DNA from 3 places in the Pseudomonas sp. TH08 genome. Region 2 is predicted to be linked to each of the others. Evidence: predicted binding sites of a transcription regulator. Region 2 holds the regulator's gene; each other region holds the start of a gene.

Region 1 (4,538 bases), on a different contig from region 2:
CCGTCAGGGTGTACCCGTCCATCTCCGGCATCTCGATGTCGGAGATCATCATCAGGAACTCTTCTTCCGGCTTCTTGCCTTCATCGACCAGCTTGCGCAGGTAATCCAGCGCCTGCTTGCCGTCGTTCAACGCCACGACTTCGACGCCGATCGTTTGCAGACAGCGCGTAACCTGTTTGCGTGCCACCGACGAGTCATCGACCGTCAGCACTCGCAGCGACAACGCTTTGGTCTGGGTCTCGACATCGACCACGCCCACCGAAATCGCTTCCGGCGTCGGCGCAACTTCCGCCAGCACCTTCTCGACGTCGATGATTTCGACTAACTGATTGTCCACCCGAGTCACAGCGGTCAGATAATGATCGCGCCCCGTGCCCTTGGGCGGCGGATGAATCTCTTCCCAGTTCATGTTGACGATGCGCTCCACCGAGCGGACCAGGAAACCCTGGGTCTTGGTGTTGTACTCCGTGATGATCACGAACGGATTGTTCTTGTCTTTCAACGCTCCGGAACCGGTCGCCATTGCCAGATCAAGGATCGGAATGGTCGCCCCCCGAATATTCGCCACCCCGCACACGACAGGACTGGACTTGGGCATCAACGTCAGCGACGGGCATTGCAGCACTTCCCGTACTTTGAACACGTTGATTCCATAGAGCTGCTGACCGTCGAGACGGAACAACAACAGCTCCAGGCGATTCTGCCCCACCAGTTGCGTGCGCTGGTTCACCGAATCCATTACACCAGCCATGCCCAGACTCCTACATCAACGCCAAGTGTTGTTGCGACGCACATTCATTGCTAAACGGCACGGCGCTTGCTTTTTAACTCGTATGAACGCTCAAACGACATTTTTCCGACGCCTGACATCACCCCTCCGCAGAGGGCTTTGTGTGGCGTCCGCCATTTGCTGCTTTTTCGCTGGCAGCCCTGCCATTGCTGATGCGGTTACCTTGCCTGACATGCTTATCGGCGTCACTCAGGGCTTTCTTGAGTTCACCGTAGAAGACTATCTGGCTACCAGTCAAACGGAAGGCCGCTACGAAATCGAAGTCAAACAGCTCGATCCACGTATGCGCATGCCTATGTGCGACAAGGAATTGACAGCCTCTTTGGAGAGTCCGGCACGTCCTTTGGGCCGCGTAACGGTGAAGGTTCGCTGTGAGGGAACCTCGCCCTGGACCGTGTTCGTGCCCGCTCAAGTCCGCCTGTTTCGCGAGATTGTCACCACCACCCGGCCCCTCAAGCGCGCCGGAATTATCGAGCCGCAGGACGTGACCTTGCGTGAACGCGACGTCAGCCTGATCAATCAAGGCTTTCTGACCTCGGTGGACGAAGCCATCGGGCAAAAATTAACCCGACCAACGGTCGCCGATCAGGTGATTACTCTGGTCCATCTGGAACAGGCAGAAGTCATTCGTAAAGGCGATCAAGTGGTCATCACCGCCCGCAGCGGCACGCTTGCCGTGCGGATGCCGGGCGAAGCGCTGTCCAACGGCGGCTTGAAAGAACAGATCCGGGTGAAAAACCTCAATTCGCAACGGGTCATCAAGGCGCAAGTCACCGCGCCCGGCCAAGTGGAAGTGGCGATGTAGAAAACTGGCGCTGATCCCGGCTGTTCCCTAAACTGTGCCGCAGCAGGACACGCGCCGGCGCATGCAAGGCTCATTGGTAAATGCGCCTAAAGTTTTCCAGGGGATGGCCGAAAACATGGCAAGCGTCCAAATTCCCAGAGGTTTTTATCATGGTCATCGATTTCAGCCGTTTGAACAGTTCCTCGTCACTTACAGGCAGTACACGTACCAGCGCGCCTAAGGAAACCGCCGAAAACGGCACTTCCGCACCGCTGAATACCCAGGCCGAACCGGCCAGTACCGCAAAAAGCGGGGAATCGGTACACCTCAGCAATGAGGCTCAACAGTTGCAGAAGGTCACTGACAAGCTGCGCGATCAGCCTGCTGTCGACAAAGCCCGTGTGGCCGAGTTGAAAGCCGCGATTGCCGATGGCAGCTATAAAGTCGACAGCAACCGTGTAGCCAGCAAACTGCTCAACTTCGAAGCCCAGCGCTAGGCTTTTGCCGGCGCCAGGCTTTTGGACGCTTAAAACCCAAGGCCAGCCATGCACGACACTAACTTACTGCAACTGATCAACGACGACTTTGCTCCAGCTCAAGATTTGCTGAAGTTACTGCAAACCGAGGCCCTCGCTTTGCACGGTCGTGACATGCCACTGCTGGAAGAAATTCTGGCGCGCAAACAGGCGTTGATCATTCTGCTTGAACAGCATGGCCGCAAGCGCAGCGAAATCCTCGCCAGCCTTGGCCTGTCGACTGATCGCCAGGGCCTCGAGCAACTGGCCGGCCAGTCGAGCATTGGCGCGCAGCTGCTGACGCAAGGTGACGCATTGACCGATCTCATCGCTCAGTGCCAGGCCGCCAACGTCAAGAATGGCCAGTCGATCCAGATCCAGCAGGCCACCACGGCCAATCAGCTGAAAATCCTCACGGGCGGCGAACCGCCAGCGCTTTATGACGCTAGCGGCACTTTCGCCAAACCTGCCAAGCCGCGTACGCTCAGCCAGGCGTGAGCCATTCGATGGCCCTGCACTATCAACACGTGAAACATGCTGGCAAAATGCTGGCTAGTCATCGTCAAATTTTGTCTGGAGATTGAGAAAACGTGCCAAACGCCCTAAGCGCGGATGATGCTCCGCAGCCACCAAAGGTGCTCACCACGCCACTGGAAATCTCCAGCAACCTGCGCCAACTGCAAGAAAGCCACGACCCGCTGATCATCACGTTCCACGAACGCAGCCAGCGCTTCCAGAGCTACCTGATCAAAGTCGACCGCGACAGCGCTTCGATTGCCCTCGACGAAATGATTCCGCGCGATGGCGAACGCTTTCTGCTCGCCGGCGAACCGTTCCGGGTCGAAGGTTTCCATGAAGGCGTGCGCATCGCCTGGGAATGCACCGGCACCCTGAACATCGAAGAATCCGAAGGCGACCGCTTTTACACAGGCGAAATGCCGACCGAAGTGGTTTACCACCAGCGCCGCAATGCATTTCGCGCCGCATTGAAACTGACCGATCTGGTCAGCGTTGAACTCGGCGGCGAAAAGCTCAAGGCGCCGATCAACGGCAAACTGCTGGATATTTCCGCCACCGGCTGCAAGTTGCGTTTTGAGGGCGACATCACTGATCGCCTGCAACTGGGTCAGGTCTACGACCGCATGATCGCCCCGCCGCTGTTCGGCAACCAGCCGACTTCGGTCGAACTGCGTTACCTGCACTTCGAAGAAAAACTCAACATCACCTTTGCCGGCCTGCGCTTCCACAACATCAGTGGCCAGGCAGCCCGCAACGTTGAACGTTTTGTTTATCAGTTGCAGCGTGAAGCACGGCGTTTCGACAAAGACGATATGTGATTCGTAGCGACAAATAAAAAGGGCAGTCCTTGGCGGGACTGCCCTTTTTTATTTCCAACCCGAATAGCAGCTTCTGTAATGGATACCTGTGGCGAGGGGATTCATCCCCGATAGGGCGCGAAGCGCCCTCAAAACCATTCAATGCGGTGTATCAGTAAAATCCGGTAGTCCGGGCTGGGGCCACTTCGTGTCCCATCGGGGATAAATCCCCTCGCCACAGGGGAATTCCATCGGTGCCTGTCAAGGTCTGGCACCACTGATATCCGGCGTTGGCTTGTCGCTGCCGTCATCCGGCCCCGCTTCTACCGCAGGCTCAGGCTGCACTTCTGGTTCCGCATCAGGTTGCGGCTCCGACTCTGGCGTCACCGGGGTCTGCATCTGCTCCTGAACCACCTGCTCATCCACCCGCGGATCCAGCGCCGCCACCAGCGGCGAACTCGACATGCTGTCCGGCATGGCCACGTGATGCAGCGGCGCATCGTCGACCTGATGCAGATTGGTCACCGCCTTCGGCCGAATCCGCCACACCAGCACCAACGCAAAAAAGCTGAAGAACGCATACAGACTCTGGCTGCCGAGAAACTTCATCAGCACGCCCGCAAGCAACGGCCCGATACTCGCACCAACGCCGTAGGTCACCAACAGCATGGCCGTCAGCGAGACTCGACGATCACCTTCGACGTGGTCATTGGAGAACGCCACCGCCAGCGGATACAGACAGAATTGCACCAGCGAACACAGGAAGCCGACCACGAACAGCACCTCCAGCGGAACCTGCGGCAATATCGCCAAGGGCAAGGCCGCCACCGCCAGAAACCCGGCAAAACAGCGAATCAACAGCGCTCGATCATAACGGTCAGATAACCAACCCAACGGCCACTGCACCAGCAATCCGGCAAAAATGCAGCTACCCATGAACAGACCGACCTGCTCGGTCGACAGTCCCTGCTGCGAGGCATACAGCGGCGCCAGGCCGTAGAACGAGCCGATGATCAGGCCCGCTCCGAGCACCGTACTCAGCGACTGTGGGACACGTTTGATAAAGAAGCGTGGCTCCATCGGCGCCGGGTGCAGTGGCGCCGGGTGAATCCGCCGGGTCAAGGTCACCGGCA
Region 2 (4,538 bases):
GAATCTCGCCGGCCTCAACCAGGAAATCCTGAAGGATCTCTTCATCGGCGCCGAAGCTCATTAATGGGGTGCTCCTACAGGTCTAAAAACCCAAAAAACCTACAATTCCAAAACTCTAGAATCCAAGGCTGGATAACAAATCGTCCACATCGTCCTGACCGGACACAACGTCTTCTCGTTTATCGGCATGAATCTGCGGACCTTCACCCTGCGAGAGATGTTTTTGTGGATCTTTTTCTGCAAGCATCGCCGCACGGTCATGTTCGATGCCCGCAAAGCGGTCCACCTGACTGGCCATGAGCACAAGCTTGAGCAAATTACTTTCGACTTCGGTGACCAGTTGGGTCACACGCTTGATCACCTGACCGGTCAGATCCTGGTAATCCTGGGCCAGCAGGATGTCGTTGAGATTGCTCGACACCGCACGGTTGTCCGTGCTGCTGCGCGACAGAAAACCGTCGACCCGGCGCGCCAGTTCGCGGAACTCTTCAGCCCCGACCTCGCGACGCATGAAGCGACCCCAATCGGCGCTCAAGGTCTGGGCTTCATCAGCCAGACTGTTGACCACCGGCGTGGCGCTTTCCACCAGATCCATGGTGCGGTTGGCCGCGGCCTCTGTCAGCTTGACCACATAGCCCAGGCGTTCGGTGGCGTCGGTGATTTGCGACACTTCCTCGGCCTGCGGCATGTTCGGATCGATCTGGAAGTTGACGATCGCACTGTGCAGTTCACGTGTGAGCTTGCCGACTTCCTGATACAGGCCGCGGTCACGGGTCTGATTGAGCTCATGGATCAGTTGCACAGCGTCGCCGAACCTGCCTTTTTCAAGGCTCTCGACCAGTTCGACCGCGTGTTTTTTCAGGGTCGACTCGAAATCGCCCTGTGAAGATTCGTTATGCTCCATAGCTCCCCCGCGCGTTCATCAGCCGATGCGTTCGAAAATCTTCTCGATTTTGTCTTTCAACGCCTGAGCCGTGAAAGGTTTGACGACGTAGCCGTTTACACCGGCCTGAGCGGCTTCAATGATCTGCTCGCGCTTGGCTTCAGCGGTCACCATCAGTACGGGCAGATGCTTGAGTTTTTCATCGGCACGCACGTGGCGCAGCAGGTCGATACCGGTCATGCCCGGCATGTTCCAGTCTGTTACCAGAAAGTCGATGCTTCCGCTGTTGAGCACCGGAATGGCGGTAGTGCCATCGTCGGCCTCGACGGTATTGGTGAACCCAAGATCCCGCAGCAGGTTCTTGATGATCCGCCGCATCGTTGAGAAGTCATCAACGATGAGGATTTTCATGTCTTTGTTCAATTCGACCTCCAAGCAGTCTTAAACGCGCCCAGCACCTGGACGCGCCACTTCAATCAATCGGCGCAGCACTCGAAGACTGTCTGGAGCACAACAGAGCAAGACCGGTGCCGTTCATCACCGCACCAGCCTCGTTCGCAGTGTCCCCACACTGCCTTCAGCGCGCTCGCCACTCCCCCAAACGCCCCCGCAAGCGGGCCGCGCACTGGCTGTGTAACTGGCTGACCCGCGATTCACTGACGCCAAGGACTTCACCGATCTCCTTGAGGTTCAGCTCTTCGTCGTAGTACAGCGCCAACACCAGTCGCTCACGCTCCGGCAAATTGGCAATCGCGTCCGCCAGCGCCGCCTGGAAGCGTTCATCTTCCAGATCGCGTGACGGCTCAAGATGAGCACTCGCGCCATCCTCGTGCAGCCCTTCGTGTTCGCCGTCCTGCAACAGGTCGTCGAAACTGAAGAGGCGGCTGCCCAAGGTGTCATTCAAAATCCCGTAGTAATCGTCGAGACTCAATTGGAGTTCGGCCGCAACCTCGTGATCTTTAGCATCACGGCCGGTTTTAGCTTCAATTGCACGAATCGCGTCACTGACCATACGGGTATTGCGGTGAACCGAGCGTGGCGCCCAGTCCCCTTTGCGCACTTCGTCGAGCATCGCGCCGCGGATTCGAATGCCCGCGTACGTTTCGAAACTGGCGCCTTTGCTGGCGTCATATTTGGTCGAGACTTCGAGCAGGCCGATCATCCCGGCCTGGATCAGGTCTTCGACCTGCACACTCGCCGGCAACCGTGCCAGCAAGTGATAGGCAATGCGTTTGACCAGCGGCGCGTAACGCTCGATCAGCTCGTACTGAGCGTCACGTGCCGACTTTTTGTAGTAATTCATACCGCTAGCGGTCATAGCACGGGCCCTGCCGTTTGCTGCACGAGACGCTCGACGAAAAACTCGAGATGGCCGCGCGGGTTGGCGGGCAGCGGCCAGGTGTCGACCTTTTGCGCAATCGCCTTGAACGCCAGCGCGCACTTGGAACGCGGGAAGGCTTCATACACCGCGCGCTGCTTCTGCACTGCCTTGCGCACGCTTTCGTCGTAAGGCACGGCGCCGACGTATTGTAGAGCGACGTCGAGGAAGCGATCCGTGACCTTGGTCAACTTGGCGAACAGGTTGCGACCTTCTTGCGGGCTCTGCGCCATGTTGGCGAGAACGCGGAAGCGGTTCATGCCGTAATCGCGGTTGAGCAATTTGATCAGCGCGTAGGCGTCGGTGATCGAAGTCGGCTCATCGCACACCACCAGCAACACTTCCTGGGCGGCGCGGACAAAACTGACTACCGAGTCACCAATACCCGCAGCGGTGTCGATCACCAGCACGTCGAGATTGTCGCCGATGTCGCTGAACGCCTGAATCAGGCCAGCGTGTTGCGCAGGGCTCAGGTGCACCATGCTCTGGGTGCCGGAGGCAGCCGGCACAATGCGAATCCCGCCGGGCCCCTGCAACAGGACGTCGCGCAGTTCGCAGCGGCCTTCAATGACGTCGGCCAGCGTGCGTTTAGGGGTTAACCCCAGCAGAACGTCGACGTTCGCCAGTCCCAGGTCGGCGTCCAGCAACATGACCCGACGGCCAAGCTCTGCCAGCGCCAGGGACAAGTTCACTGACACGTTAGTCTTGCCGACGCCACCTTTGCCGCCGGTCACCGCGATCACCTGTACGGGATGCATGCTGCCCATGTTATTTCTTTACCTTGTCTTGCATAGACGGAGGCCACATTACTGGCTGCGCGTTCACAACCTGAACAATGCATGGCAGACCATCGATGTAGGTACAAAAACTGTTCATGAATACCTCAGCCTACCTGCTTGGTCGGGCTGTGATAGATATCAGCGAACATGTCAGCCATGGCTTCTTCGCTGGGTTCTTCCTGCATTTGCACGCTGACGGCGCGGCTGACCAATTGATGACGGCGCGGCAGATGCAGATCATCCGGAATCCGTGGGCCATCGGTCAGGTACGCGACCGGCAATTCATGACTGATCGCCAGGCTCAACACTTCGCCAAGGCTGGCCGTTTCATCCAGTTTAGTCAGGATGCACCCGGCGAGCCCGCAACGCTTGTAACTGTGATAAGCGGCGGTTAGAACCTGTTTCTGGCTGGTGGTTGCCAGCACGAGATAATTTTTTGCACGGATGCCACGTCCGGCCAGACTTTCGAGCTGCATGCGCAGGGCCGGATCGCTGGCTTGCAGGCCGGCGGTATCGATCAGCACCACGCGCTTGCGCAGCAGTGGATCCAGCGCTTGCACCAGCGACTGGCCCGGATCGACATGGGTCACCGGCACATTGAGGATGCGGCCCAGAGTCTTGAGTTGTTCCTGCGCGCCGATGCGGAAGCTGTCCATGCTCACCAGCGCGACATTCTGCGCGCCGTACTTGAGCACGTAACGTGCCGCGAGCTTGGCCAGCGTGGTGGTCTTGCCCATGCCGGCAGGGCCGACCATGGCAATCACACCGCCCTCTTCCAGCGGCTCGACTTCCGGTACGGCAATCATCCGCGCCAGGTGCGCGAGCAGCATGCGCCAGGCCTGACGGGGTTCTTCGATATCGGTAATCATCGACAGCAAGTCGCGCGACAACGGCCCGGACAGACCGATGCGTTGCAGACGGCGATACAGATTGGCTTGCGCCGGACGGCTGCCTTGCAGCTGATTCCAGGCCAGGGTGCCGAGCTGAACTTCCATCAGCTCGCGCAGGCTGTTCAATTCAAAACGCATCGAATCCAGTGCACGTGGATCCACGCCGCCGGAGGACTGCGCAGGCGCCGGAGCTGGACGCGCCGGGGCGGCGTAGGTCGGTTCGCTCAACGGTTCGGCAGCGGTCAGCGGCAGGCCAGCGGTCAACGGCAGCCCGGCAAAGATCTGGCGATTGCTATTGCCGTCGGCTTCGCCGCGCAGGCTCAACTCGGCCTGGGCGGTAACGATGCGCGACTGCGTCTTGCGCAGTTCGTCTTCGAGTTCCATGTTCGGAACCCGTGGCGCGAGCGCCGACAATTTGTAATCCAGTGCCGCCGTCAACTCGACACCGCCGGCAATGCGGCGATTGCCAATGATGGCGGCATCAGCGCCCAGCTCATCACGAACCAGCTTCATGGCCTGACGCATATCGGCGGCAAAGAAACGCTTAACTTGCATAAACCACTACCTCAGCCGTTGGGCCCTACTGTCGCAACGATGGTCACTTGCTT
Region 3 (4,538 bases), on a different contig from region 2:
AACGGTGATCACTGGCTAATTGCCTGGCCCTGTAAATGCAGCGTGGTTATCCGCCTCCTTTTTAAAAACCGTTAAGGACAGGCGAAACACGCAGTGTATGATGGTCGGCCCTTGCGAAGGGGGTTCGTGTCACAGGGCTGTCGTCTGAGGATGGCAGGCTGGCCCGAACCCTGAACTTCAAGTTTTTACACCAGGAGATATCAATGAGCGTACTCGTAGGCAAACAAGCCCCTGATTTCACCGTCCCGGCCGTACTCGGCAATGGCGAGATCGTTGACAGCTTCACCCTGTCCTCGGCCATCAAAGGCAAATACGGCCTGGTGTTCTTCTACCCACTGGACTTCACCTTCGTCTGCCCGTCCGAGCTGATCGCTCTGGACAACCGCATGGCTGACTTCAAAGCGCGCAACGTTGAAGTGATCGCTGTGTCGATCGACTCGCACTTCACCCACAACGCCTGGCGCAACACCCCAGTCAACAATGGCGGCATCGGCCAGGTGAAATACACCATGGCTGCCGACATGAAGCACGACATCGCCAAGGCTTACGACGTTGAATCGGAAGGCGGCGTAGCTTTCCGTGGCGCGTTCCTGATCGACGACAAAGGCGTTGTCCGCTCGCAGATCATCAACGACCTGCCGCTGGGCCGTAACATGGAAGAGCTGATCCGTCTGGTCGACGCTCTGCAATTCCACGAAGAGCACGGCGAAGTCTGCCCTGCCAACTGGAAAAAAGGCGACAAAGGCATGAACGCTTCGCCAGAAGGCGTTGCTGCTTACCTGACCGAGAACGCTGCTGCCCTGTAAGGCGCAACGTCGAGGTACAAAAAACCGGCCCAAGTGGCCGGTTTTTTTATGCTCGGTAGAAATCCGACGAGTATCAGTCGTCGAAGTCTTCCCAGCCGCCCATCTGTTTCCAGCGGTTGACGATGCCACAGAACAGCTCAGCGGTTTTCTCGGTGTCGTAACGCGCCGAGTGCGCCTCACGGCCATCGAAATCGATGTCGGCTGCCTGACAGGCTTTTGCCAGTACGGTTTGACCGTACGCCAGGCCAGCCAGTGTCGCGGTATCGAAACTGGAGAACGGGTGAAACGGGTTGCGCTTCATGTCCAGCCGCGCAACGGCGGCGTTCAGGAAGCCCAGATCGAAGCTGCTGTTGTGGCCGACCAGAATTGCACGCTTGCAGCCGTTGGCTTTCAGCGCCTTGCGGATGCCACGGAAAATGTCGGTCAGCGCGGTTTCTTCGCTGACCGCCATGCGCAGCGGGTGATCGAGCTTGATCCCGGTGAACTCCAGCGCCGCCGCTTCGATGTTGGCGCCTTCGAACGGCTCAACACGGAAGAAGTAAGTGTGATCGGGGTAAACAAAACCCTTTTCATCCATGGCGATGGTGGTCGCAGCAATCTCCAGCAACGCATCGGTGGCCGAGTTGAAGCCACCGGTTTCTACGTCGACGACAACCGGCAGGTAGCCGCGAAAGCGTGCTGCCATGGGATGACGGGAACCGCCACCACCACCACTTTGACCGTCCAGTTCGTCGTCGAAATGGTCTTCACTCACGCGTGTTCCTCCAGCAGGCGCCAGCGCAGTTTTTCACCGGCGCGCAGCGGGATAACGGTCAGCTCGCCGAATGGCAGGCTGGTCGGGGCGGTCCATTCTTCACGAACCAGGGTGATGCGATCGGTGTTGGCTGGCAGGCCGTAGAAGCGCGGGCCGTTGAGGCTGGCGAACGCTTCGAGCTTGTCCAGGGCATTACGCTGTTCAAAGGCTTCGGCATACATTTCGATGGCGGCGTACGCGGTGTAGCAGCCGGCGCAGCCGCAGGCGGCTTCCTTGGCGTGCTGGGCGTGCGGTGCCGAATCGGTGCCGAGGAAGAACTTCGCGCTGCCGCTGGTGGCAGCGTCGAGCAGGGCTTCCTGGTGCGTGTTGCGCTTGAGGATCGGCAGGCAATAGAAGTGCGGCCGAATCCCGCCCACCAGCATGTGATTGCGGTTGTAGAGCAGGTGATGCGCGGTGATGGTCGCGCCGACGTTGGCCGAAGCCTCGTTGACGAACTGCACGGCGTCGCCGGTGGTGATGTGTTCAAACACCACTTTCAGCGTCGGGAAGCGCTCGACCACACGACGCATATGCTCATCGATGAAAATCTTTTCGCGGTCGAACACATCGACGTCGCTACGGGTAACTTCACCGTGGATCAGCAGCGGCATGCCGACTTCGGCCATGGCTTCCAGCGCCGGCAGAATCTTGTCGATGCTGGTCACCCCTGAGTCGGAGTTGGTGGTGGCGCCAGCCGGATACAGCTTGGCGGCGTACACGAATCCGCTGGCCTTGGCTTCACGAATTTCTTCGGGCTGGGTGCGGTCGGTGAGGTACAGCACCATCAGCGGCTCAAAGCGACTGCCGGCCGGGCGGGCAGCGAGAATCCGCTGGCGATAGCCGTCGGCTTCAGCGGCGTTGCGCACCGGAGGTACCAGATTGGGCATGATGATGGCGCGACCAAACGTGCGCGCAACATCGGCAACGGTATTGGTCAACACGGCACCATCGCGAAGATGAATATGCCAGTCGTCGGGACGCAGCAGGGTCAGGCGGTCGGACATGAGGGGATTCCAGGCGGGTCAAACTGAGGCGAATGCTACCGGAAAAGACTCTTGCAGGCACTCGCTATCAAGTTTTGCGGGAAGCTTCCGATATCCCGTACGTATGCCGTAAACATAGTGTGAATCGGTCTTTGTGTTTCAGAAGCCAATGGAGCCTCCCGTGCGCCAGCGTTATTTAGCCTTGCTCAGTGTGTTTGCCAGCCTTCCCGCGATGGCGCTCACCTACCAGACTCGCCTGGAGAACATTGAGTGGACGGTCGCCGGCGACAAGTTCGAATGCCGCCTGACACAACCGATCACTGATTTCGGCTCGGGTGAATTCGTGCGCAAGGCCGGCGAACAGGCGATATTTCGTCTGAATGCCTACAACGCCATGCTCGGCGGTGGCTCGGCGACGCTGCTGGCAGCGGCTGCACCGTGGCAGCCAGGACGTGGCGACATCAATCTGGGCAATGTCAGGCTCGGCAGCGGCAACGTCTTGTTCAACAGTTCGCAATCTCAGGCCGGCGGTCTGATCAGTGGCCTGCTGGATGGACGCAGTCCGGTCGTGCGCCGTGCTTCGGGCGATGGCCGCGTGTCGGAAGTGCGTTTATTGCCGGTGAAGTTCAGCAAGGCGTTTAACGACTATCAGACCTGTGTGGCGAAATTGCTGCCGCAGAATTTCGATCAGATCAAACAGTCGCAGATCGGCTTCCCCGGCGAAGGCGTTGACCTCGATGCCGCCGCCAAGGCCAAACTGCAAGTGATGCTTGAGTTCATGAAAGCCGATCCGACGGTCAATCACATCGAACTCGACGGTCATTCCGACAACAGCGGCAATCGCCTGACCAACCGCGAACTGTCGCGCCGCCGCGCGCTGGCAGTGGTCGATTTCTTCAAGGCCAATGGCATACAGGAATCGCAGATCACCGTGCGTTTCCATGGCGAGCAATATCCCATCGTGCCGAACACCAACGCGGCCAATCGCGCGAAAAACCGTCGGGTCAATGTAAAACTGGCGCGGGTAGCACCCACTGCGGTTCCAGCACCGCAAGCCAGCACTCCAGCCAATACCGCGGCGACTTCCTGACCCGCCGGTCATCGTCGCGCTCTCGACAGATTCTGTCGCTTTGTCGTCTTAAGCTGTCGCGCCTCTGTAAATTATCGCGTTTGGGCGGTAGACTCCTCGGCTTTCCGTAGAACCCCGTGGAGTGATGGCATGGCGGACGTAAACAAGGTCGTTCTGGCGTATTCCGGCGGCCTGGACACTTCGGTGATCCTCAAGTGGCTGCAGGATACTTATAACTGTGAAGTGGTGACCTTCACCGCTGATCTCGGTCAAGGCGAAGAGGTCGAGCCGGCCCGCGCCAAGGCTCAGGCCATGGGCGTCAAAGAAATCTACATCGACGATCTGCGCGAAGAATTCGTGCGTGATTTCGTGTTCCCGATGTTCCGCGCCAATACCGTTTACGAAGGTGAGTACCTGCTGGGTACCTCCATCGCACGTCCACTGATCGCCAAGCGCCTGATCGAAATCGCCAACGAAACCGGCGCTGACGCCATTTCCCATGGCGCCACCGGCAAGGGCAACGACCAGGTGCGTTTCGAACTGGGTGCCTATGCACTCAAGCCTGGCGTGAAAGTGATTGCTCCGTGGCGTGAGTGGGACCTGCTGTCCCGCGAGAAGCTGATGGACTACGCCGAGAAGCACGCGATCCCGATCGAGCGTCACGGCAAGAAGAAGTCCCCGTACTCGATGGACGCCAATCTGCTGCACATCTCCTATGAAGGCGGCGTGCTGGAAGACACCTGGACCGAGCACGAAGAAGACATGTGGAAATGGACCGTCTCCCCGGAGAACGCTCCTGACAAACCGCAATACCTGGAACTGACCTACCGTAACGGCGACATCGTTGCACTGGACGGCGTCGAAATGACCCCGGCTACCGTGCTGGC

What was found. Region 2 encodes FliA, which starts transcription of late flagellar genes. Its sites were predicted from a motif close to CTAAAGTTTNNNNNNNNNNNGCCGNTAA; they were not measured.
Region 1: the regulator FliA is predicted to act here: its motif matches at 1,682-1,709, upstream of flgM (flagellar biosynthesis anti-sigma factor FlgM).
Region 3: the regulator FliA is predicted to act here: its motif matches at 2,670-2,697, upstream of JFT91_RS12800 (flagellar protein MotY).

The regions. Positions count from the first base shown of each region.
Region 1 covers NZ_JAEKEE010000002.1:377,790-382,327, forward strand. The annotation lists gene JFT91_RS11395 (chemotaxis protein CheV) at 1-751, opposite strand, end outside; gene flgA (flagellar basal body P-ring formation chaperone FlgA) at 834-1,595, shown strand; gene flgM (flagellar biosynthesis anti-sigma factor FlgM) at 1,745-2,071, shown strand; gene JFT91_RS11410 (flagellar protein FlgN) at 2,120-2,587, shown strand; gene JFT91_RS11415 (flagellar regulator YcgR PilZN domain-containing protein) at 2,680-3,426, shown strand; gene JFT91_RS11420 (MFS transporter) at 3,667-4,538, opposite strand, start outside.
Region 2 covers NZ_JAEKEE010000006.1:224,304-228,841, forward strand. The annotation lists gene JFT91_RS27360 (chemotaxis protein CheA) at 1-61, opposite strand, end outside; gene JFT91_RS27365 (protein phosphatase CheZ) at 116-904, opposite strand; gene JFT91_RS27370 (chemotaxis response regulator CheY) at 923-1,294, opposite strand; gene fliA (RNA polymerase sigma factor FliA) at 1,461-2,201, opposite strand; gene fleN (flagellar synthesis regulator FleN) at 2,198-3,028, opposite strand; gene flhF (flagellar biosynthesis GTPase FlhF) at 3,145-4,485, opposite strand; gene flhA (flagellar biosynthesis protein FlhA) at 4,497-4,538, opposite strand, start outside.
Region 3 covers NZ_JAEKEE010000002.1:688,722-693,259, reverse strand. The annotation lists gene JFT91_RS12815 (peroxiredoxin) at 204-806, shown strand; gene rnt (ribonuclease T) at 880-1,560, opposite strand; gene pyrC (dihydroorotase) at 1,557-2,603, opposite strand; gene JFT91_RS12800 (flagellar protein MotY) at 2,764-3,672, shown strand; gene JFT91_RS12795 (argininosuccinate synthase) at 3,802-4,538, shown strand, end outside.